DNA from 3 places in the Fulvimarina thalattae genome. Region 3 is predicted to be linked to each of the others. Evidence: predicted binding sites of a transcription regulator. Region 3 holds the regulator's gene; each other region holds the start of a gene.
The links. The regulator LexA, encoded in region 3, represses DNA repair genes until DNA is damaged. The targets are predictions, from matches to a motif close to TGTTCNNNNTGTGTTCNG.
Positions count from the first base shown of each region.

Region 1 (8,123 bases), on a different contig from region 3:
CCGTGGTGCCGGATGAGGGCGAGATCAAGCTGAACGGCAAGCCCGTGAAGTTCACCTCGCCGATCGAGGCGCGGGAAGCCGGCATCGAGACGGTCTACCAGCAGCTTGCCCTGTCGCCGGCGCTGTCGATCGCCGACAACATGTTCCTCGGTCGGGAAATCCGGAAGCAGGGGTTTCTCGGCAAGTATCTTCGCATGCTCGATCGGGACCAGATGGAAAAGATCGCACGCGAAAAGCTCAACGATCTCGGCCTGATGACCATTCAGAGCATCAGCCAGGCCGTAGAGACGCTTTCGGGCGGCCAGCGTCAGGGCGTCGCCGTCGCTCGAGCTGCGGCCTTTGGTTCGAAGGTCATCATTCTCGACGAGCCGACGGCAGCGCTCGGCGTCAAGGAAAGCCGCAAGGTGCTGGAGCTGATCCAGGATGTCCGCTCGCGCGGCATGCCGATCGTGCTCATCTCGCACAATATGCCCCATGTATTCGAGATCGCAGATCGCATCCACGTCCATCGGCTCGGCAAGCGTCTCTGCGTCATTGATCCAAAGCAGGCCTCGATGAACGATGCGGTCGCGCTGATGACCGGCGCGAAGAAGCCCGAAGCTTCGATGGAAGCAGCCTGAGCCGGATTCCGGCTTTGACGCCGTATTGCGAATGATTATGGAGAAGGCCCTGCCATCCGGCGGGGCTTTTTCTTGGCGCGCATTCCGGTCGGTTCTCAATGAAGCTTGAAAATCCCGTTCTCCTCGGCATCGTCGGCGGCGCTCATGGCGTGCGCGGTGAGGTGCGGGTGAAATCCTACACCGAGGAGCCGACCGATCTTGGCGCCTACGGTCCGCTGGAGGACGAAAAGGGCAACCGGTACACCGTAAAGTCGGCTCGAGCGCAGAAGACCGTCGTGGTCGTAAAGTTCGACGAGGTGAACGACCGCAATCACGCCGAACGGCTCAACGGCCGCGAGCTCTTCGTCGAGCGCGCCTTGCTGCCGGAACCGGAAGAGCGTGACGAGTTCTATCTAGACGATCTGGAAGGGCTGGCAGTCGAGACCGTGTCCGGCGAGGCGGTCGGCATCGTGGTCGCGGTCCACAACTTCGGGGCCGGCGACATTCTGGAGGTCGCACCGGAGGAGGGGGCGACGCTGATGATCCCGTTTTCCGAAACCGCCGTGCCGGAACTCGATCTCGAAGCCGGTGTGTTAAGGGTCGATCCGCTCGCCGCAGGTCTCGTCGAAAGCCCGGATGACGATGACGCCGAGGACGAGGCCAATCAGCCCTCCTGAACCTCTTCAAGACGCGCCGCGACAAAAACCGCAGCAAGACAGAACGCGGCGAAGGCGCCGAGCACAAAGCTCGAACCCAGCTGATCGGCGAGGAAGCCGAAAGCGCCCATGACGAGGAGCACGATGCCGATCATCGTGTTCGAGACTGCCGTGTAGACGGCCCTGTCCTCAGCCTTCGCCATGTCTGTGAGATGGATTTTCCGACCCTGCCGTACGCCCTGATAGGAGAGCATCAGCAGGAAGAGCGCGAAGGGCGCGGCAAGCGGCCACCAGTCTCGCGCGCTTTCGATCATTGCGATCGCCGCAGAAGCGGCCAGCACGACGAAGCCTGCAATGGCGGAATAGATCAGCACCCTCCGGCTCGATCGATCCGACAGCGAACCCCAGACATAGGAGCCGAGGATCGCGGCGATCGAGGAGGCGAGCACGAAGCTGCCGAGCGTGCCCAGCGCGCGGTCGCCATTCTCGCCCGCCGAGAGAAGCAGATAGGGCGGGGCGAGGGCCGTCACCGTCAGCAAGGCACGCGTGATGACGAAGAGCCGAAACTGCTGGTCCTCCCATGCTTGCCGACCGTAAGTCTTGATGGCCTTGAACCCGTTCTCGGCACCTTCATTGGCCCCGGCAACCTCGACCAGCAGGGTAAAGGAGAATGCTGCGATAGCGAAAAGCGCGCCACCGACGCCGAGACCAACGAGAAGCACCGTCTGTTCCAGTGGCAGGATATCGAGCGCGAGCGCTCCGCCATAGGCGAGTACGACGGCGGCTGCGACCGATCCCGCCATCCCGGTGATCGACCCGCGCTTGGTCTTCGAGACCGTCTTGCCCAGAACGTCCTTGTAGGACACCGAGGCAAGCGAACGGCCAAGCGCAAAGATCGCCAGAAGCCCAGCGACCGACCATCCGGCTGCGGCTCCCTCCAGCGCGAGGAGGCAGGCGACCATCGCGAAGATCGCCGCCGCTTCGATCGCGCTCCCGAGCGCCCAGACCCATTTTCGCTGCTTCAGCTGACGCACTCGATGTGCGACGAAAATTTGCGGTAACAGCGCCAGCGACTCGCGGATCGGAACCAGAAGGCCAATAGCGGCGCCCGGCGCCCCAACCGATTGCAGAAGCCAGGGCAGGATCAGCTTTGGATCGAGAAGCCCATCGCCCGATTTCGTCGCTGTGAGGCTGAGGAGATGGAGCCCGGCATTCTGCGGCTGATCCCGGCAAGCGTCTTCGGGAATGTCCTTGCAGACCCGATTTTCCTCGTCCTCGAAAAACAGATCACCGACATTGCCGACCAGGCTCATGAGCCAGACTCCTTGCATCCAATGGCAAAGAGTCTGGAATGCTTCTAATTTCCTTCAAGAGAGGCAAGCACGGTGCGAGCCCTTGCCGCAGCGTTTACATCATCGGTCGGGACGAACGCTCATGGCTGTTACTCGCCATCGACGCGGTTGCTCACCGTTTGCAGCTTGTCGATCATGATCGAGGCATTCGCCTTGTCGAGCGTCTCGTCGAACGGCGTCCCGGTCTCTTCGCACAGCGTCTTCAGATAGGACGCCTGCGCGCCCGTCATCGGCTCGTTTCCGGTGGTCCAATCCTCTGGATCTTTCTCGGCATTGGACGGGGCATCGACCTTCGGTGCATCGGACATTGTGAGACTCCAAACTCGTTTCGATTGTTCATGAAATGTTCTGAAAGCGGCGAGGTTCCCGAACCGAAACTGTCAAATTGACGCGTTTTCTATCGGGTCGATTTACCGACCTTCCGAAAATGAATGTCGTGTCATCTCAATAGTCCGGCACGGTAGCAATATCTTTGGGTTTTCGGCACGAGACTTTATGACATGGTGCTACAAGCAGACCCATACCCCGGAAGCGAGACGGATCCGGCAGATGTTCTCCGTTTGGCGGAAGAATATCGGTCGTCCGCTAAGGCTCTGGTCAAGCTCGGGCGATTTGGCGGATCAATCACTGGAGCCCCATTTCGTCTCGCCGCGATCCACGCGATCGAGCTTTATCTCAATGTCTGGTTGCTGCTCGATGGTATCGAACCGTCTGTCATCCGCGGTCTTCACCACGACTTCGCCAAGCGCACGGAGCTCGTTCTGAAATCCGATCTGAGGCTGCGCCTTAAAACAGTCCAGCATCTGATCGCCCTCTCCGAGCGACGCGAATATATTGTCGCCCGGTACGCGCCGGAACAGCTGATGACGCTCACTCAACCCAATCGCCTTCAGGCAACGCTCGAAGAGGTCGCTCGGAAAGTGAAGCAGCGAGCTACGGCCGGAGCGAAGACGGCTGCGGCATGATGCCAGTGTAGGGAACGCCGGGCCTCGCCAATTCGCCGTTCCGCCCGAGGTGAGTGTGCACACCCAATCGGCGATGCGACAATCGCCTTGCTCACCCAGGAGACATCCATGCGTCTTTCGATACTTGCAACAACCGCGTCCATCCTCGCATTCTCAGTCCCGGCTTTCGCCCAGTCGTCGGCCGAGGACATCCGCGAAGCACTCGTCGGCAACACTTTCCAGGGCAGCATGGGAAGCAGTGAATACAGCAGCTATTTCGGTGAGGACGGCACCTATGCCGACGCCACCACCACGGGGACGTACGAAATCACCGAAGACGGCGTCTGCTATCCGGAAACGGACTACGGCTGCTATCAGGCCGAAATCGAGGGCGACCAACTCGAATGGTTCAAAGACGGTGAGAGCGAGGGCACCGGCACGATCGTCGAAGGCAATCCGATGGAATTTGGCGAGAACAGCGAAGGCTGAGCCCTCCCTTGGCGAGGGCGGTCAGTCTAGCCGCCCATCGCCTTCTTCGGATCAACGCCGCCCATTTCGCAGACGAGCTTGAATTCGGCTTCCTCGACAGGCTGGACCGAGAGGCGCGAATTGTTGACGAGCACCATGTCCTTCAGGCGCTCCTCGTTCTTCACCTGATCGAGGCTTACCGGGTTCGGCACGTCCATCACGGCCTTGATGTCGACGCACTCCCACTTGTCGCTATCGGCCTTTGAGTCCGGGTGCGCCTCGGCGATCACCTCGACGATGCCGACAACCTCCTTGCCCTCGTTCGAATGGTAGAAGAAACCGCGGTCGCCGACCTTCATCTCGCGCATGAAGTTGCGGGCCTGATAGTTGCGCACGCCGTCCCATTCCTGGCCGGCATCGCCCTTTTCCTTCTGCTGCTCGAAGGACCATTTGAACGGTTCGGATTTGAACAGCCAGTATCGCATGCGGAACGGTTCCTTACGATCCGGTGGTGGTGTTGAACGCAAGCCTGAACGGCCGGACGGTCACGCTGTCGAACAGCCCGGCATGGCCATAAGGGTCGCGGCCGGCGATCGCTTCTGCTTCTGCCTGGTCCGCCGCTTCGATCACGACGAGGCTGCCGCAGGGATCGCCGTTCTCGCTCAGGAACGGGCCTGCGAAGATCAGTGTCTTGCCGAGTCCGTTCAGGTAGTCGACATGCTCCGGGCGCGTCGACTGGCGGAGCTCCACGCTGTTCGGCTTGTCTTCGCAGATAATGGCAAATTGCATCGGGGTTCTCCTCACCGAAAAATATCGGCCGAAGCGTTACGCGCTCTCGACTTCCCGGCGCAAGGGGCGCGACAGGAGCGCCAGCATCGCGTCGTCGACGGATATCTCGCCATCGAGGATTTCCGCAATCGCCTGAACGATCGGTGCTTCGATGTGATGCTCGCGCGCCAGATGGGCCGCGATGCCAGCCGAATAGACGCCTTCGGCAAGCTTCAGGTTTGTGCGGTCGACCCCGCGGCCCAAAGCGACCCCGTAGGCGAAATTGCGCGATTGTTCACTGGAGCAGGTCAGGATGAGATCGCCGAGACCGGAAAGCCCCATCAGGGTCTGCGGTTGGCCGCCGAACGCATCGCCGAGCCGGCGCAGCTCGACGAATCCGCGTGTGACGATCGCGGCCTTCGCCGATTCGCCGAGCCCTCGGCCGATCGCCATTCCGGCGGCGAGCGCGAGAACGTTCTTCAACGCGCCGCCCGCTTCGACCCCCGCCACATCGTCGCTCGCATAGCAGCGGAACGTGCCCGTCGATAAAAGTTCTGCAGCCTCGTCGGCAAGCTCGATCGACTGGGCCGCGACCGTCACGGCGGTGGGCAGGCCGTTCGCGACATCGGCCGCGAAGCTCGGTCCGGACAACACCGCAAGCGGATTGTCCGGGAAGCGTTCGGCGATGATGGTCGAGGCGAACCGCCCGCTCCGGCGCTCGATCCCTTTGGCGCAGAGCACGAGCATCGCCCGAGCGGGGATGAGATTGGCGTAGGTCTCGGCGGCCCCGCCAAGCGATTGCGCGGGTACGACGAAGAGCACAGCCTCTGCGCCGCTCAACGCCTCTTCAGCATCGTGGGTCGCCGTGAGGGAGGGCGGCAGAACGACCTCCGGCAGATAGGCCACGTTGCGTCGCGTCTCGTTCATCTCGGCCATGCCCTCGGCATCGCGGCCTAGCAGGACGACATCGTGTCCAGCCCGCGCATAAAGGCTTGCAAGCGCGGTGCCCCAGGCGCCCGCTCCAATGACCGTCAGACGGCTCACGCCTTTGCTCCCCTGCGGCCATAGCCGATCAGCGGCTGTGCCGCCTGATCCAGCGGCCAGCGGGAGCGCACTGGCGTATCGAGCGGATCAGCGATCCCCGCTTCGAAGCGTTCAAGCCCTGCATAGGCGATCATCGCGCCGTTGTCGGTGCAGAGCCGCAGCGGTGGCGCGACAAGAGTGAAACCGGCGTTTCGTGCGCAGGTTTCGAGCGCCCCTCGGATCGTCTGATTGGCTGCGACACCACCCGCGACGGCGATCGTGGGTGTCGCGATGTTCGGCAGATGCTCGCGGAAGCGCGCGAAGGCGCGGACCATGCGGTCGGCGATCGTGTCGGCGCAGGCGGCCTGAAAGCTCGCCGCGAGGTCGCTCACGTCCTGCTGGCTTAGCGGCGCGCTCTTCTCGGCCGCCTGCCGCACGGCCGTCTTCAGGCCGGAGAAGGAAAAGTCGAGCCGCGCCTCTCCGCGCATAGGCCGGGGGAAGGGGAAGCGCTTGGGATCGCCCCTCTCGGCGGCGCGCTCCACCATGGGTCCGCCCGGATGGCCGAGGTTCAAAAGCTTGGCCGTCTTGTCGAATGCTTCACCCAATGCATCATCGATGGTCGTACCCCAGCGTTCGTAATCGCCAAGCCCGCGCACCAGCACGATCTGCGTGTGGCCGCCGGAGACGAGCAGCATCAGATAGGGATAGGCGAGATCGTCGGTCAGCCGGGGCGTCAGCGCGTGTCCTTCGAGGTGGTTGATCGCAATGAAGGGAACGCCGCGCGCATGGGCAATGGCTTTTGCCGTCACCGAGCCGACGATGAGCCCGCCTATCAAGCCGGGACCGGCTGTCGCGGCGATCGCCGAAACCTCCGAAAGCGAAATGTCCGCCTCGTCGAGCGCAGCCGTCACGATGCCGTCGAGCGCTTCGGCATGTGCGCGCGCGGCGATCTCCGGCACGACGCCGCCATAGGCGGCATGGTCCTCGATCTGGCTGTAGACGATGTTCGACAGGATCACCGGCGCGCCCTGTTCGTCGCGCGTTACGACCGCCGCCGCCGTCTCGTCGCAGCTCGTCTCGATGCCCAGAATAACGGGGCATGTCTTCGATCGAATTGCGCTGTTCATTGGCCGTGCCGCTCCTCTTGCCGCGACCTTTTGGCAGGTCGTGCCGCTTCTGGGAAGCCCTTTCCCCGCTCCCAGCCCCGTGGACGGCCATCGACAAAAGGCGCTGCAAACGTTGCCACATCGGGCCCGCGATGCGATTGAGTCCGGAGATGTTCGGGACGTTGCCGAACAGATCGACGTCGGAAACCTTGAGCACGCGGGAGCGGAGACGAAATGGCGCAAGCGGACAGGATCATCCGGATCGGCACACGCGGCAGTCCGCTCGCGCTGGCCCAGGCAAGCGAGGTCCGCGCCCGACTGATCGCCGCCCATGGCCTCACCGAGGAGGATTTCGCGATCGAGGTGATCTCGACCTCGGGAGACCAGATTCTCGACCGGCCGCTTTCGGAAGTCGGCGGTAAGGGCCTTTTCACGAAAGAGATCGAGGCCGCGCTGCTCGAAGACCGGATCGATCTCGCGGTCCATTCGTCCAAGGACATGGCGACCGCTCTGCCGGACGGTCTCAAGATCACCGCCTTCCTCGAACGCGAGGATGTGCGCGACGCCTTCATCGGGCGCGATGTGAAGACCCTTTCCGATCTCCCCGAAGGCGCGACCGTCGGCTCGGCCTCGCTGCGCCGGCAGGCGCTGATCAAGCGGCTACGGCCCGACCTCAACACCATCATTTTCCGGGGAAACGTCCAGACACGGCTGCGCAAGCTTGGAGAGGGGCAGGCCGATGCGACACTGCTCGCGCTCGCCGGTCTCAACCGCATGGATATGCAACATCACGCGACGGACATCCTCGCCCCCGAAGATTTCCCGCCTGCACCGGGACAGGGCGCGATCTGCATCGAAAGTCGGGAGGGTGATGAGCGGATCGCTGAGTTGGTCTCGGCCATCGCCCATGATGAAACCTCGACGGCGCTCCATGCCGAGCGGGCCTTTCTTCGGGTGCTCGACGGCTCTTGCCGCACGCCGATCGCCGCGCGAGCCGTTCTGAACGGCGGTGGCCGGATCACCTTTCACGGCATGATTCTCAGACCCGACGGCACCGAAGTGCACGAGGCCCACGACGAAGGCGATGCGGATGATGCCATCGTCATCGGCGAACGCGCCGCGCGCACCGTTCTCGAAGCGGCAGGACCCAACTTCTTCGACGGCTGGGGTGAGCCCCAGCCATGAGCCGGCGCTGATGGCGCGGGTG
Region 1 is NZ_JBEHWS010000002.1:140,914-149,036, reverse strand. Features, by position in the region: gene ABRA89_RS03685 (ATP-binding cassette domain-containing protein) at 1-620, shown strand, start outside; gene rimM (ribosome maturation factor RimM) at 719-1,276, shown strand; gene ABRA89_RS03675 (MFS transporter) at 1,264-2,568, opposite strand; gene ABRA89_RS03670 (DUF3072 domain-containing protein) at 2,697-2,915, opposite strand; gene ABRA89_RS03665 (hypothetical protein) at 3,168-3,572, shown strand; gene ABRA89_RS03660 (hypothetical protein) at 3,681-4,040, shown strand; gene ABRA89_RS03655 (EVE domain-containing protein) at 4,067-4,504, opposite strand; gene ABRA89_RS03650 (YciI family protein) at 4,518-4,808, opposite strand; gene ABRA89_RS03645 (NAD(P)H-dependent glycerol-3-phosphate dehydrogenase) at 4,845-5,831, opposite strand; gene tsaD (tRNA (adenosine(37)-N6)-threonylcarbamoyltransferase complex transferase subunit TsaD) at 5,828-6,937, opposite strand; gene hemC (hydroxymethylbilane synthase) at 7,151-8,101, shown strand; gene ABRA89_RS03630 (uroporphyrinogen-III synthase) at 8,085-8,123, shown strand, end outside.
Region 1: ABRA89_RS03670 (DUF3072 domain-containing protein) is a predicted target of LexA. The motif match lies at 2,941-2,958, and genes of this name have one in related genera.

Region 2 (8,123 bases), on a different contig from region 3:
GATCATCGAGATCAAGAATGCGTTTCTCGAGCGCGGCGTGAAGATCATGGAGGACGGTGACGGTCTGGTCCACGTCTCCGGCCATCCGCGGCGGAATGAACTGAAGAAGATGTACGAATGGGTTCGCCCGCAGACGGCGATCCCCGCCCATGGCGAGCCGGCCCATCTTGCGGCTCATGCAGAGCTCGCGCGGGAGATGGGGGTTGAGCATGTCGTCGAAGCGCGTAACGGCCATCTCGTGCAGCTTTCGCCGGGCAAGGGCGCGGTCATAGACGAGGTCCCCTTCGGCCGCCTCTACAAGGACGGGCATCTGCTTGGTACCGCGGACGATATGGGCATCATCGAGCGGCGGCGGCTTTCCTTCGTCGGGCAGGTCTCCGTACTGATCGAGCTCGACGGCAAGCGCAATCTCAAGGATGATCCTGATCTCGTCTCCATCGGCCTGCCGATCGAGGACGAAGAGGGCGAGGATTTGGAAGACCTGCTGGTCGATGCCGCGGCCGGGGCCGTTGAGAGCATTCCGAATGCACGCCGCAAGGACCCCAACACAGTGCGCGAAGCGGTCCGGCGTGCCGTGAGAAATGCGGCGCAGGAAATCTGGGGCAAGAAGCCGCTGACCACCGTCTTCATTTCGATGGAGTGAAGAAAAGCCGATGCTCGGACGTCTCAACCATGTCGCTCTTGCGGTGCCAGATCTCGCCGCCGCAAGCGCGCTCTACCGCGACGCTCTGGGGGCCAAGGTCTCGCAGCCGCAGGGCCTGCCGGAACACGGCGTGACGGTCGTCTTCGTCGAACTGGACAACGCCAAGATCGAGCTTCTCGAGCCTCTGGGCGAGGACTCGCCCATTGCCGCCTTTCTCGCCAAGAACCCGAAAGGCGGCATGCACCATGTCTGCTACGAAACGAAAGATGTGCGTGCGGCGCGGGACCGGCTGGTCGCAGCCGGAGCCCGTGTGCTTGGCGACGGCGAGCCTAAGATCGGGGCGCACGGTAAGCCGGTGATCTTTCTCCACCCCTCCGATCTGTTCGGCACGCTGACCGAACTGGAAGAAGTCTGAAAACTCTAAAACGGGACGATGACTATGGGCTGGGTCTCGGGACTTGCAATATTCTTCATCATCTGGTGGACGGCCCTGTTCGCCGTCCTCCCCTTCGGAAATCGGATCCCCGACGGAGAGGACCAGCTCCTCGGAACGCAGGAAGAGACACCCTCAAATCCGCACATGCTGAAGAAGGCGGGAATCACCACGGTCGTCGCCGTGATTGTTTTCGCGCTGTTCTACCTTGTAACGGAAATCATCGGCTTCAGCTTCGCCGACTTCCCGCAGATCATTCCCGATCCGTCCAGCTGAGCGAGACGTTTCGCTCGCCGGAAAGCAGAACTGTTTCGGTAGCTTTTGCAGGCCAAAAAAAATGCAGGGCCGAAGCCCTGCACTCGAAGAATTGCGTGTCTGGATCTCACTCCGATCCCTAAGGATCGGGGCTGCGGCTGACCCGCGCCGGAGATCTCGTCCTCCCAAGACTAGACCGCTCAGTCCGGTTTTCTGGCGAAACCGTGACAACGAGGGTGACGATAGGCAACTCCTCACGGCTTGTCACGTAAAATTTCAACGGGATCGGTCTTTCAAACAAAGTGCTGTTTTGCACTACATCTGAGAGGCAAAAGATTCGCGGGCGAAAGTGTTTAAATCACAGATATTTCGTTATTGCTCGGCTTGTGCATCCACGACATCTGCCTTGGAAATGCCGCTTCCCATATGGGTTGCGAACCGGTAAACGCCGGACCTGCCTGGATACGGGATCCGGCTTAACCCCGCCGAACTGACGGTAACATCACATGCGATTGTCGCGCTATTTTCTGCCTATCCTCAAGGAAACGCCGCGAGAGGCAGAGATCATCTCGCATCAGCTCATGCTGCGCGCCGGCATGATCCGCCAGCAGGCGGCCGGTCTCTACACGTTCCTGCCGCTCGGGCTGAAGGTGTTGAACAAGGTCTGCAATATCATCCGTGAGGAGCAGAATCGGGCAGGTGCCAACGAGCTCCTGATGCCGACGATCCAGTCGGCCGATCTCTGGCGCGAGTCGGGCCGTTACGACGCCTATGGCGAGGAGATGCTCCGCATCACCGACCGGCACAAGCGCGATCTCCTCTATGGGCCGACCAACGAGGAGATGGTGACGGATATCTTCCGCTCCTATGTCCGATCCTACAAGAGTCTGCCGCTCAACCTCTACCACATCCAGTGGAAGTTCCGGGATGAGGTGCGCCCGCGCTTCGGCGTGATGCGAGGTCGCGAATTCCTGATGAAGGACGCCTACTCCTTCGATCTCGACTTCGAGAGTGCGCAGACCGCTTATCACCGTATGTTCGTCTCCTATCTGCGTACCTTCAACCGCTGCGGGCTCCAGGCGATTCCCATGCGCGCTGATACCGGGCCGATCGGCGGCAATCTGAGCCACGAATTCATCATTCTGGCCTCGACCGGCGAGAGCGAGGTGTTCTGCCATCGCGACTATCTCGACATGGAGATCCCGTCGGAGGCGATCGATTTCGACGATGCCGGCCAGCTGGCCTCGATCGTCCAGAAATGGACCACACCCTATGCCGCGACCGACGAAATGCACGACGAGGCTGCATGGAACGCTGTTTCAGCTGACAACCAGCTCAACGCACGCGGTATCGAGGTCGGCCACATCTTCTATTTCGGAACGAAGTATTCCGAGGCGATGAACGCGGTCGTGACCGGCCCCGATGGCAAGGACGTGCCTGTCCATATGGGCTCATACGGCATTGGTCCGAGCCGTCTTGTCGCCGCGGCGATCGAGGCTTTTCATGACGATGCCGGCATCATATGGCCGCGCGCAATCTCGCCCTTCGATGTCGGACTGATCAACATGAAGCCGGGCGATGCCGAATGTGACGCGGCCTGCGAGAAGCTTTATGCGGAGATGAAACAGGCCGGCATCGACGTACTCTACGACGATCAGGAAGGCCGTGCTGGCGGCAAGTTCGCGACGATGGACCTCATCGGGCTGCCGACTCAGGTCATCATCGGCCCTCGCGGCGCCAAGAGCGGCGAAGCCGAAGTCAAGGACCGCGCAAGCGGCGCGCGCGAAAGCATTCCGATGGAACAGGTTATCGCCAGGGTGAAGGCTTGAGCACGACGACCGCCGATACGCCGAGAGCAGAAAAGAAGGATCGCCAAGGCGCCTCGCCGTTTTCGCGGTTCGAGTGGCTGCTCGCCGGCCGCTATCTGCGTTCGCGCAAGCGCGAGGCCGGCGTTTCGGTGATCGCCGGGTTTTCCTTCGTCGGCATCATGCTGGGCGTTGCGGCACTCATCATCGTCATGTCGGTGATGAACGGCTTTCGCACCGAACTTCTGAGCCGTATCCTCGGTGTCAACGGCCATGTCATCGTCATGCCGATCGATCAGCCACTGAGCGATTACGACGAGGTTGCCCAGCGCATCGATCAGGTGCCGGGCGTCGCCTATTCGATGCCGCTGGTTCAGGGGCAGATTCTCTCCCAGGGGATGGGCACGTCATCCTCCGGCGCGCTCGTGAAGGGCGTTTCAGGTGCTTCGCTAAAGAACCTGACACCGGTCTCCGACAACATCTCGCAAGGTTCTATCGAGAATTTCGACGAGGGTGACAGCGTCGCGATCGGCGCCCGTCTCGCCGAGCGTTTAGGCCTGCGCATTGAAGATCGGATCACGCTGATTTCGCCCGAAGGCGACGTGACGCCGCTCGGCACGACCCCCCGCGTCAAATCCTACCCGGTGGATGCGATCTTCGAGATCGGCCTTTCGGAATATGACGCGGCCTACGTCTATATGCCACTGTCCGAGGCCCAGCTTTTCTTCAATTCTGAAGGCGAGACCCAGTCCGTCGAAGTCTTTGTCGATGATCCCGACAATGTCGCCGATCTTCAGCCTGCCATCGAGGCGGCAGCCCAGAGGCCAGTCTACTCGGTGACCTGGCAGAGCCAGAACCAGTCATTCTTTTCCGCGCTCCAGGTCGAGCGAAACGTGATGTTCATCATCCTCACGCTCATCGTACTGGTCGCGGCGCTCAACATCATTTCGGGTCTCTTCATGCTGGTGAAGGGCAAGGGGCGCGATATCGCGATCCTGCGCACCATGGGGGCGACGCGCGGCTCGATCATGCGTATCTTCTTCATTACCGGCGCCTCGATCGGTGTTTCGGGCACCATCGCCGGCTTCGTTCTCGGCCTGCTGTTCTGCCTCAATATCGAAAGCATCCGCGCGTTCTTCTCGTGGCTTTCCGGCGTCGACCTCTTCAATTCGGAAATCTACTTCCTGAGCGAACTGCCCGCCGAGGTGCAGGCGTCCGAAGTCACCCTCGTCGTTCTGATGGCAATCGGGCTCTCTCTCCTCGCGACGATCCTGCCCTCCTGGCAGGCCTCGCGGCTCGATCCGGTCGAGGCACTGAGATACGAATGACCTCTGCTCTCGAACTGAAGACTGTCGGGCGAAGCTTCGTCCAGGGCGAGAACGAACTCGTTGTCCTCAAGGACGCCGATCTGAAGATTTCGTCCGGCGAGATGGTGGCGCTGGTCGCTCCGTCTGGCTCCGGCAAATCGACTCTTCTCCAGATCGCCGGCCTTCTGGAAAAGCCGAACGACGGCGAGGTGATCGTCAATTCGCGTGAATGCTCGAAACTGGACGACAAGGCGCGCACGGCGATGCGCCGACGTTCGATCGGCTTCGTCTACCAGTTCCACCATCTTCTGCCCGAACTCTCGGCGCTTGAGAACGTGATGATTCCGCAGCTCATCCTCGGGCGCTCTCGCGGCGATGCTTCAGCAAGGGCGGCAACGCTGCTCGACCATATGAGGATTTCGGCGCGGGCCGATCATCGCCCAGCGGAGCTTTCCGGCGGCGAGCAGCAGCGTGTCGCCATTGCAAGGGCCGTCGCGAACGAACCGCAGGTTCTGCTCGCCGACGAACCCACGGGCAATCTTGATCCGTCAACGTCGGATCACGTGTTCCAGTCTCTGACGGAGATCGTTCGCGAGTCGGGTTTGGCGGCATTGATTGCCACTCATAACCACGAACTGGCGTCGCGAATGGACCGCATCGTGACACTCGACAGCGGGAAGGTCGTCGCAAAGACCGATTGAGAAAACTCTCGCCTGCTGCTGCGTAGATCGATCTCTCCTTTTATTTTCAAACAGTTGGCGCGGTGCTTCTTGTGCCGTAGTCCGCACTCGCCCAACGCACTTGACAAAAGGAACAAAACAAGAACATTTTGGCTGTGTCATTTGGAAAATCAGGAGAACAGACATGATCGGATTGACGAAAGATCTGGCTTCGTTGGTGGCCGTCGCTGGGTTCGTCCTTTCCCTGATGATGATCGCCTCCGGCGTTTGAGCCGTTCGAGGGATTAACCGGTCTTTGTTCTGTTCAGCCTTCTCGAGACGATACACCGGAAATCCGGAAATCTGTGGAAGCGGCAGGTATTGGCGGTTTATCCAGTCGCCCGTCGCACGTATCTGAAGAGAGGCGATGCATCTCTTGGAGATGCCGGTTGCCTTGATGCGATGAAGAACCGAAGGTGAGTGATGACCGAGACTTTGGATCGCCTGAAATTCATCCATCTTCGCAGCCACAGTGCGTTTTCGCTGCTCGAAGGCGCTCTCAAACTCGATCAGATCATCAAGTTCGCGGTTGCGGACGGGGCCCCTGCCGTTGGGATTGCCGACACCAACAATCTCTTCGGAGCGCTCGAATTTTCCGAGAAGGCGGCCAAGAGCGGATTGCAGCCGATTATTGGCTGTCAGCTCGATGTCGATTTCGAGGATGGCGAGAACGACCGAGAACGGGCTGCTCTGTCGCCGGCACCGATCGTTCTGATCGCCGGATCTGACACCGGATACGCCAATCTCGTCGAGATCGTATCGAAAGCTTATCTCGGCCACGAGACAAACGCTCGCCCGCATGTGAAATCATCCTGGCTGGACGACCTCGCCGAAGGCGTGATTGCTTTGACCGGCGGCCCGTCAGGGCCTATCGGCCTCGCGATCGGTGCCGAGCGCCAACAGATCGCAGAGGCACGACTTCAAAAACTCAAACAGGTCTATTGCGATCGGCTCTATGTCGAGCTTCAGCGCCAGGTTGGGTACAGCCGACGCGTTGAGGCGGGCACGCTCGAGCTGGCCTATGCGCACGACGTGCCGATTGTCGCGACAAACGAGCCTTACTTTTATTGCGCCGAGGATTATGACGCCCACGACGCACTACTCGCCGTCGCGTCGAACCGACTGGTTAGCCACGAGGATCGCCGCCGCCTGTCGCGCGATCACTGCCTGAAGAACCAGAACGAGATGGCGGAGCTGTTCGCCGATCTGCCTGAAGCTCTCGAAAATACGATCGAGATTGCGAAGCGCTGCAGCTTCCGCCCGAAGGTGAGGGGACCCATCCTGCCGCGCTTTGCAGGCGCCGATGCCGATCCGGCCGAGGCGGAGAAAGCGGAGGCCGCCGAGCTGCGCCGTCAGGCATTTGAAGGCCTCGACCGGCGGATCGAAAAGCTTGGCATCGCCGACGGTCATACAGTTGAGGAATATAAGGAGCGCCTCGATTTCGAGCTGACGATCATCGAGCGGATGCAGTTTCCGGGCTACTTCCTGATCGTCGCCGACTTTATCAAATGGGCCAAGGATCAGGGCATCCCGGTCGGGCCGGGGCGTGGCTCGGGTGCCGGTTCGCTGGTCGCCTATGCCCTCACGATCACCGATCTCGATCCGCTTCGTTTCTCGCTTCTCTTCGAGCGCTTCCTCAATCCCGAGCGCGTCTCGATGCCGGACTTCGACATCGACTTCTGTCAGGACCGGCGCGAAGAGGTGATTCGCTACGTCCAGGAAAAATACGGTCGCGAGCAGGTCGGACAGATCATCACCTTCGGTACGCTTCAGGCGAGGGCGGTGCTGCGCGATGTCGGCCGCGTGCTGGAAATGTCCTACGGCCACGTCGACAAGCTCTGCAAGCTTGTGCCGGCCAACCCCGCGAACCCGGTGACGCTCGCCCAGGCGCTGGAGGAAGAACCGCGCCTGAAGGAAGCGCGCGAGAAGGAAGAGATCGTCGATCGGCTGATCTCGATCGCGCTCAAGCTCGAAGGTCTCTATCGGCACGCCTCGACGCATGCGGCGGGTATCGTCATCGGCGATCGCCCGCTTCAGAAGCTGGTCCCGATGTATCGAGACCCGCGCTCCGATATGCCGGTGACCCAGTTCAACATGAAATGGGTCGAGCCAGCCGGGCTCGTGAAATTCGACTTTCTCGGCCTCAAAACCCTGACGACGCTTCAGACGGCCGTGTCCTTCGTCGAGCGCAACAAACAGACGGTGATCGATCTTTCGGCGATCCCGCTCGACGACAAGCCGACCTACGACATGCTGACGCGGGGTGAGACGGTCGGCGTCTTCCAGCTGGAATCGGTCGGCATGCGCAAGGCGCTGATCGGCATGCGGCCGGACGTCTTCGAGGATATTATCGCGCTGGTCGCGCTCTATCGTCCGGGTCCGATGGAGAACATTCCGACCTACAACGCCAGAAAGCATGGTGAGGAAGAGCCGGACTTCATCCACGAGAAGATCGCGCCAATCCTGAAGGAGACCCAAGGCGTCATCATCTATCAGGAACAGGTGATGCAGATCGCCCAGGTTTTGTCAGGCTATTCGCTTGGCGAGGCCGATATGCTCCGCCGCGCGATGGGCAAGAAGATCCGCGCGGAGATGGACAAGCAGCGGGTACGCTTCGTCGACGGTGCGGTGGAGCGCGGTATCACCAAGAAGCAGGCGGATATGATCTTCGATCTGCTCGCCAAATTCGCCAATTACGGCTTCAACAAGAGCCACGCGGCGGCCTATGCGCTGGTTGCCTATCAAACGGCCTATCTCAAGGCGAACTATCCGGCCGAGTTCCTGGCCGCCTCGATGACCCTCGATGCGGGCAACACAGAAAAGCTGAACGAATTCCGTCTCGACGCACGGCGGCTCGGCATCGAGGTCGTGTCGCCTTCGGTCCAGACGTCGTTCCGCAAGTTCGAAGTCTCTGGGAACAAGATTTTCTATGCGCTTGCGGCGATCAAAGGCGTTGGCGAG
Region 2 is NZ_JBEHWS010000010.1:94,745-102,867, reverse strand. Features, by position in the region: gene ABRA89_RS13750 (ribonuclease J) at 1-643, shown strand, start outside; gene mce (methylmalonyl-CoA epimerase) at 654-1,058, shown strand; gene ABRA89_RS13740 (DUF1467 family protein) at 1,083-1,352, shown strand; gene proS (proline--tRNA ligase) at 1,838-3,160, shown strand; gene ABRA89_RS13730 (lipoprotein-releasing ABC transporter permease subunit) at 3,157-4,464, shown strand; gene ABRA89_RS13725 (ABC transporter ATP-binding protein) at 4,461-5,144, shown strand; gene dnaE (DNA polymerase III subunit alpha) at 5,586-8,123, shown strand, end outside.
Region 2: dnaE (DNA polymerase III subunit alpha) is a predicted target of LexA. The motif match lies at 5,287-5,304, and genes of this name have one in related genera.

Region 3 (8,123 bases):
CCGCGCCGCGCCCTTGTTGATCTCCGAAACGTCGAACCAGGAAATCATGTCCTCGGTCGAGATGATCTCGTCGTCACCATGAGCCCATCCGAGCCGGACCAGATAGTTGCGCAAGGCCACCGGCAGATAGCCCATGGCGCGATAAGCCTCGATGCCGAGGGCGCCATGACGCTTGGACAGTTTGGCGCCGTCCGGCCCATGGATCAGCGGGATATGCGCCATCACCGGCACATCCCAGCCCATCGCCTTGTAGATCAGGGCCTGCCGCGCGCCGTTGGTGAGGTGATCGTCGCCGCGGATGATGTGGGTGACGCCCATGTCGTGGTCGTCGACGACGACGGCGAGCATATAGGTGGGCGATCCGTCCGAGCGCAGGAGCACGAAATCGTCGAGCTCCTTGTTGTTGAACCGCACGCGCCCCTGCACCTGATCGTCGACGATCGTCTCGCCGTCGAGCGGCGCCTTTAGCCGTATGACCGGATCGACACCGGCCGGAGCCTCGGACGGGTCGCGGTCGCGCCAGCGCCCGTCATAGCGCGGGGGGCGCTTCTCGGCTTTGGCCTTCTCGCGCATCTCGGCGAGTTCTTCCTGGCTGGCATAGCATTTATAGGCCTGCCCCTTGGCGAGCAGTTCTTCCGCCACCGCGCGATGCCGGTCGCCATTGGCGAACTGCGACACCGGCTCGCCATCGGCTTCGAGGCCCATCCATTTCAGGCCTTCGATGATCGCGTCGACCGCCTCGTGCGTCGAGCGCTCGCGATCGGTATCCTCGATGCGCAGCAGCATTTTGCCGCCCTTCGCACGAGCATAGAGCCAGTTGAACAGCGCGGTCCGCGCTCCGCCGATATGAAGAAATCCGGTGGGCGAGGGCGCAAAACGGGTGACGACGCCGTCCGTCATGTCTTCTCCATTCATTTCAGATAGCAAAACGCTCGATTTTTCGATCGCGTCTTTTCGGCGGGTGTGTACCATAGCCTATCCACGAAACAAGGAATGGACAGGCGGGAGTTGAGCGAACCGGCAGACCAGGACCTCGCCTCCGGCTGGCGCGAACGCTTCGCGCTTTTTTCCTCACGGGTCCGGCAGCGCTTTGTCGGGGCGTCAGCATTCGGGATATTCCAAGCATTTCCGGCCTTTGGAACATGGCTTGCATCCGAATGGGAGCGTGAAAAAGCCTACCGGACGACGTTTCATCTCATCCCGGTCGCCATGGCCGCCGGCGCGGTCGCAGTTTTCGGCTTCGGCGCAGGAACGGCGGCGATCACGCTTGTGGCCGCGTTTCTGTCAGTCGCACTTCTCTCGAACCACCTCTTAAGATCGGCAGCCCGGCCGACATTGATCCTCATCCTGACAAGCTTGCTCGCCGGGCTGCTTCTCGCCCAGTTCGAGCTCTGGCGCACGGACACGACGATTTTCTCCGGCGAAGCGACCGTCTTCATCGGCGGACGCGTCGCCAGCCATGAAAAAGATGACCGGAACCGCTCTCGCTATCTCGTCGATATCCGCTCGAGCGAACGCCCGGTCCTTTCCCGACCGCCCGAGCGCGTGCGGATCGTGGTTGCAGGAGAGCACGACATCATGCGGCCGGGCGACCGATACGAGGGGCTTGTCCGCCTGCGTCCGCCCTCCGGCCCGGCCTTTCCCGGCAGCTACGATTTCGCCTTCGTTCCTTATTTCGATGGCCTCGGCGCCTATGGCTTTTCCCTCGGAATCCCGAAACCGCAGTCCGAGGTGGGCAAGGACGATACGCCGCTGACGGTCGGCGAACGCTTCCAGATCGCCGTCGCCGATCTGCGCGGAACGGTGACCGACCGCATCCGCTCGCTCATTCCCGGCCAGCCCGGTGCCGTCGCCGCCGCGCTCGTCACCGGCCAGCGCGACGGGATCGATGAAGAGACCAGCGAGGCTCTGCGCGCGACCGGCCTTGCGCATATTCTCGCGATTTCCGGCCTCCACGTCGCGCTCGTCGCCGGCTTCGCCATGGTCTCGATACGTCGAACCCTGGTCTTCGCCGGCTCCCTCGCCCTGGTCTGGCCGGTGAAGAAGATCGCAGCCGTCGGCGCCATTGGCGTCTCGACCTTCTATCTCGTCCTCTCCGGTTCGAGCGTCGCCACCGAGCGCGCCTATCTCATGCTCCTCGTCATGCTGCTCGCCGTCCTCTTCGACCGGCCTGCGATCACCATGCGCAACGTCTCCATCGCCGCCATCCTCATTCTGGCATGGACGCCGCACGCCGTGATGACCGCCAGCTTCCAGATGAGCTTTGCCGCCACCGTCGGCCTTGTCGGCGTCTATAGTGCCTTCAGCCGATATCGGAGCGGACGCTCACGCGAGATCAAGGACGGTGCGGCGCGCGCGATCCTCATCTTCTTCGTCGGCACAGCCGCGACGGCGCTGATCGCCGGCCTGGCGACCGCGCCTTACGCGGTCTTCCACTTCCAGCGCTTTGCACCCTTCGGGCTGGTCGCCAATCTCATCGTCATGCCGCTCTTCGCACTGCTGATCATGCCGATGGCGCTTGTCGGGGTCATCCTCATGCCATTCGGGCTCGACGCCGTTGCATTCGCGATCGTCGGGCTCGGCCTCGAATTCCTCATTGCGATCGCATCCGACCTTGCAAACCGCCTGCCCGATTACGGAACGGGGCTCGTCCAGCCGGCTGCATTGCTCGTCCTGACGGCAGCGCTCCTCGCCTTCTGTCTACCGGTCGGGCGATTGCGATGGCTGGCCCTTCCGGTTCTGGCGAGCGGTCTCGCCCTCGCCGCCCAACGCGCCGGTCCACCGGAATTGCTGATCTTCGAAGACGGCAAGACCTTCGCGCTCCTCGATGGCGGATCGATTGCCTATTCGAAGGCGCGGCCCAATGGCTTCGTCTCCGATCAATGGGACCACGCCTACCGTACGGTTGAAACAGAACACCGCGGCGTTGTACCCGGCCTCGAAGACTGCGAAGCGAAGCTCTGCCGGTTTACCACGCGAAGCGGAATTTCCGTTGCCTATACGACAGACTATCGCCTGCTTGGCGAGGCCTGCGACGGCGGGGAGATCGCGTTTGTCGCACGGGCGGCCCGGACCCGGGAATGTCGTTCGGGCGCCTATCTCGTAACGCTTAGGACGCTGCGGCGGACCGGCTCACTGGCGATCTCACGCAATCCTGAGACGGGCCAGATCGAAGTCAGCCGCTCCGTTCCCGAAGATCCCGGCGATTGGAACCACCACCGCCATGCGCCCTGGCCGGAATACTGGCGTAAGCCAGAGGCAGAGGACGAGCAGCCGCCAACCAATTCGACAACCGCCGACGCATCTCCGTCGGCCGAAGCTAAGTAGCGTGCCGCTCAGCCCGAGATCAGTACCGCCGGATCAGCCCGACGAGCTTACCCTGCACACGCACCCGGTCGGCGCCGAAGATCCGCGTCTCATAGGCTGGATTTGCCGCTTCCAGCGCGATCGTGTCGCCCTTCTTGCGGAAGCGTTTGAGCGTCGCCTCCTCGTCATCGACGAGGGCCACGACGATCTCGCCGGGAATGGCGGTGTCGCCGCGGCGGATCACAACCGTATCGCCGTCGAGAATGCCCGCCTCGACCATCGAGTCGCCCTTCACCTCAAGGGCATAGTGCTCACCGCCCATGATCATGTCGGGCGGGATCGAGATCGAATGGGTGTTGTGCTGGATCGCCGAGATCGGAACACCGGCAGCAATCCGGCCCATGACCGGAATCGAGATATTTTCGTTCGCTGCGCCGTCTTCCGAACCGCCGCGCGGCTTCGCCGGCTGGCCTTTCGAACCCTCGATGACGCTTGGCTTGAAGCCGCGCTGGGCAGGCTGTTGCGGCTCCGGCCTGCGCATCGCATCCGGGAGCTTGAGGACTTCGAGAGCTCGTGCCCGATTCGGCAGCCGGCGGATGAAGCCGCGCTCTTCCAGCGCGGTGATCAGGCGATGGATGCCCGATTTCGACTTCAACTCCAGCGCGTCCTTCATTTCGTCGAAGGACGGCGGAACACCGGTCTCGTTGAGCCGAGCGTCGATAAATTTGAGAAGTTCGTGCTGCTTGCGCGTCAGCATGCGTCTCGGCGCCTCCAAAACAAATCCTGAACAAGCCTATATGTTCTTATTGTGTTCCGCAAGAGCCGAATCGGAACGAATCGGGAATCAGGAAAAGCCTCATCTGGCCTGTTTCGCAAGACGGCGGCTTGTGCGACATGCGAGTCATCGTACATTGATGCGTGATACCGCCCCACAGATGCGCCGTTTTTCTTGGCGAGAAGGGCGCTTATCGACGTTCGAGCACCTGAAGAAAGCCCGCCATGAGCAGCCTTGCCCTCGAGGCCGAAGAAAAGCCGATCCCTGCGGCTTCCGCAAAGTTCAGCTTTTCCAACCGCCGAACCTTCGCGATCATCTCGCATCCGGACGCCGGTAAGACGACGCTGACGGAAAAGCTGCTGCTCACCGGTGGCGCGATCGAGATGGCGGGCGCGGTGCGCGCCAAGGGCAACAAGGCGCGGGCGAAATCCGATTGGATGGGCATCGAGAAGGATCGCGGCATCTCGGTCACCTCCTCGGTGATGACGTTCCAGAAGGACGGCATCAACTTCAACCTCCTCGATACGCCGGGCCATAGCGACTTTTCCGAGGACACCTATCGGACACTGACTGCCGTCGACTCCGCGATCATGGTGATCGACGCGGCAAAGGGCATCGAGGGCCAGACGCGCAAGCTCTTCGAGATCTGCCGCCTGCGCGACATCCCCATCATCACCTTCGTCAACAAGATCGACCGCGAGGGCCGCGATCCGTTCGAACTCCTCGACGAGATCGAGGAGCAGCTCGCGATGGACGTCGCGCCCATGGTCTGGCCGGTGGGTCAGGGCGGGCTCTTCAAAGGCGTGTACGATCTCGCCGAACACGATTTCATCTCGGCAAAGGGCGACGGAACCAAGCATTTCGACGATGGGCTTGATGATCCGGCGCTGGAACAGGCTCTCGGAGCCGACACCTATTCCGGCTTTCGCGAGGCGGCCGAGCTCGCGGCGGAAGGCTATGCCAGTTTCGACGCCCAGAGCTATCGTGACGGCCATCTGACGCCGGTGGTCTTCGGCTCCGCGCTCGAAAACTTCGCCGTCGACCGGCTGATGGACCTCATCGCCGCCCATGCGCCCGAGCCGCGGCCGCAGCCCTCCGACAAGGGTCCGATCGATCCATCGGGTGAAAAGGTCTCCGGCTTCGTGTTCAAGGTGCAGGCGAACATGGACCCCAAGCACCGGGACCGCGTCGCCTTCGTTCGGTTCTGCTCGGGCCATTTCAAGCGCGGCATGAAGCTCGACCATGTGCGCTCGGGCAAGGCGATCGCAGTGTCGAATCCGATCTATTTCGTGGCGCAGGAGCGCTCGCTTACCGAGGAAGCCTATGCCGGCGACGTGATCGGTATTCCGAACCACGGCACCCTCCAGGTGGGCGACACGCTGACCGAGGGAGAGACCTTCCGCTTCACCGGCCTTCCCGCCTTCGCGCCGGAAGTGCTGCGCCGCGTGCGCCTCGAAGATACGATGAAAATGAAGCAGCTGCGCCGGGGGCTCGAAGACCTTGCGCAGGAGGGCCTCGTCCAGGTGTTCCGACCGACCATCGGATCGGACTGGATCGTCGGCGTCGTCGGGCCGCTGCAGCTGGACGTTCTCGCCTCTCGCATCTCGGGCGAGTACAAGGCGGATGTCACCTTCGAGCCGGTGCAGTACAATGTCGCGCGCTGGATCCGCTGCGCGAACGAGCAGACGCTCAAGCAGTTCATCAAGGACAACACCAACCAGATCGTCCGCGACCGCGACGACCGGCCGGTCTATCTCTGCCGCGACGACTGGGACCTGCGCTACATCATGGAGCGCAACAAGGACATCGCCTTCGACGCGACGCGCGAGATCGTGCAGCAATAAGGGCGGCAGCCCATGGAATGGCGTGAGGAAGGCATCGTTCTCGGTGTCCGCCGGCACGGCGAGACCAGCGTCATCGCCGAACTGATGACACGATCGCGTGGGCGACATTTGGGTCTCGTGCGTGGCGGGCGGTCAAAGTCGATGCGGCCAGTGCTTCAGCCCGGCAATTCGGTGATGGCGCATTGGCGGGCGCGGCTCGACGAGCATATGGGGGCCTTCGCGCTTGAGCCCGTCCTTTCCCGCGCGGGCGGGCTGATGGAGAGCGCCGTCGGGCTCCACGGCGTGCAGCTCGCGGCGAGCCATCTGCGACTTCTCCCCGAGCGCGACCCGCATCCGCGTCTGCATGACGGGCTGATCGTGCTTCTGGAAAATCTGAATGCGGATCGCCTGACAGCAGGTGAACTCATGCTCCGCTTCGAGCTTGCGGTTCTGGAAGAACTCGGCTTCGGTCTCGATCTGGCGCAATGCGCAGCAACCGGAACGAGAGACAATCTCATCTACGTTTCGCCGAAGAGCGGCCGCGCGGTAAGCCGCGAACCGGGCGAACCCTATCGCGATAAACTTCTCGCCCTCCCCGCTTTTCTCACCGAGACCGATCGCGCGGCAGATGGCGAAACCCTGAAAACCGGCTTTGCCCTCACCCGCTATTTCCTCGCCCGCCACGTCTACGAGCCGCGCGGCCTCGACGAACCGCTCGCACGGACAAGCTTCGTTTCGGCGGCGAGCGCTTCAGGTTAGGCTTGTCCTCAGACGATTGGGGAGGATGACAATGTCGGAAAACACCGGAAGCAGCGGCATCGATCTTGGCGGCTCGGTCGTCCATCCATGGCATCTCGACCAGTTCGGGCACATGAACGTGCGCTGGTACGCGCCAGTCTTCGACGACGCCTCGTTTCTCTTCTGGGAAAAGACGGGGCTCAGTATGAGAGCGCTGACGGAAAGCCACGGCATCCACACGGTCACGTTGAAGGCTGAGACCGAATTCCGCCAGGAGCTGCTTGCCGGCGACTGCACGTGGATCAATGGCATGATCGCCCGCATCGGCGGCAAGAGTGTCACGCTGGAGCTGACACTCGGGACGTACCGCACGGGCGAGGTCCACGCGATTTATCGGACTGTCGAGGTGTTTGTGGAGGCCAGGTCCCACAAATCGTGCGCGATCCCCAAAGCGGTGCGCGAAGTGCTGCTCCGCTATCACCCCGACGACGGCTGAAGCTCCTCTTTCCTCGGCCAAACTTCCAGAATACCGGCGATCAGCACCAGCGCCCCACCCGCAAGTTCCAGGGTGCCAAGCGCTTCGCCCGCGATCCATGCGGCGGAAAGCGCGCCGACGAGGACCTCCGCCATCAGGAGAATGCCGACACGCGCGGGCTCCAGCCGCGACGCCGCCCAGATGAGAGCCGCCATGGAGAGGGCCCACCAGAGAACTCCGGCGAAGACAGCCCATCCAATCGCCATAACGACTTCATCACCATTGATGTCGGACGGGAACGGTTCGAGCGCGGGTGCGAGAAGAGTCGCGCCGATGGTTGCCCCTAGGGCGAAGACAAAGGCCGATTCCGCAGGGCCGAGCGGCGCATTCGCTCGCATGCCTGTCGTCGCAATCGACCAGAGGATGCCGGAGACGAGCGCCAGCCATTCCCCCGTGCCGCGCGGGATCGGAACCTCACCTTCCGCCCCGAGCATGATACCGAGACCTGCGAGCCCTGTGGCGATCGCCGCGATGCGCAGCCCCGTTATCGGCCATCCCATGACGAAGCGGCCAATCAACGTGCTCCAGACCGGTGTCAGGAAGAAGAGCAGGATGATGATCGCGACCCGGCCGTAGACGAAACCGACGGAATAGAAGGCGAAGGCCGCCCCGCCGATCGCGATCGACGCCACTGCCGGCAGGCCCGCACGCATGAGGCAGTGCCGCCGCCGGACAGCGACGGGGAGAAGCAGCATCGCGGCGGAGGAGACGATCGCAAGCGAACCCCAGGCCCCGCTCATCCCGAATGCGTCGAGCCGACGGACAGGATACCAATAAAAGCCCCAGAGAGCACCCGATCCGACGACGATCAAAGTAGCGATCAAAGCGGTCCGACGGCTCTTATCTCCATGCCCTTCAACCATTCGCCAGCATATGTTCAGCTCGCCGGATTCAGTCTCGGCGCCGCCTTTTCCTCGATCGGCCAATGGACGATCGCCGCGAAAAT
Region 3 is NZ_JBEHWS010000001.1:236,838-244,960, reverse strand. Features, by position in the region: gene gltX (glutamate--tRNA ligase) at 1-900, opposite strand, end outside; gene ABRA89_RS01125 (ComEC/Rec2 family competence protein) at 1,009-3,327, shown strand; gene lexA (transcriptional repressor LexA) at 3,347-4,063, opposite strand; gene ABRA89_RS01115 (peptide chain release factor 3) at 4,306-5,925, shown strand; gene recO (DNA repair protein RecO) at 5,938-6,663, shown strand; gene ABRA89_RS01105 (acyl-CoA thioesterase) at 6,695-7,138, shown strand; gene ABRA89_RS01100 (DMT family transporter) at 7,120-8,001, opposite strand; gene ABRA89_RS01095 (MFS transporter) at 8,055-8,123, opposite strand, start outside.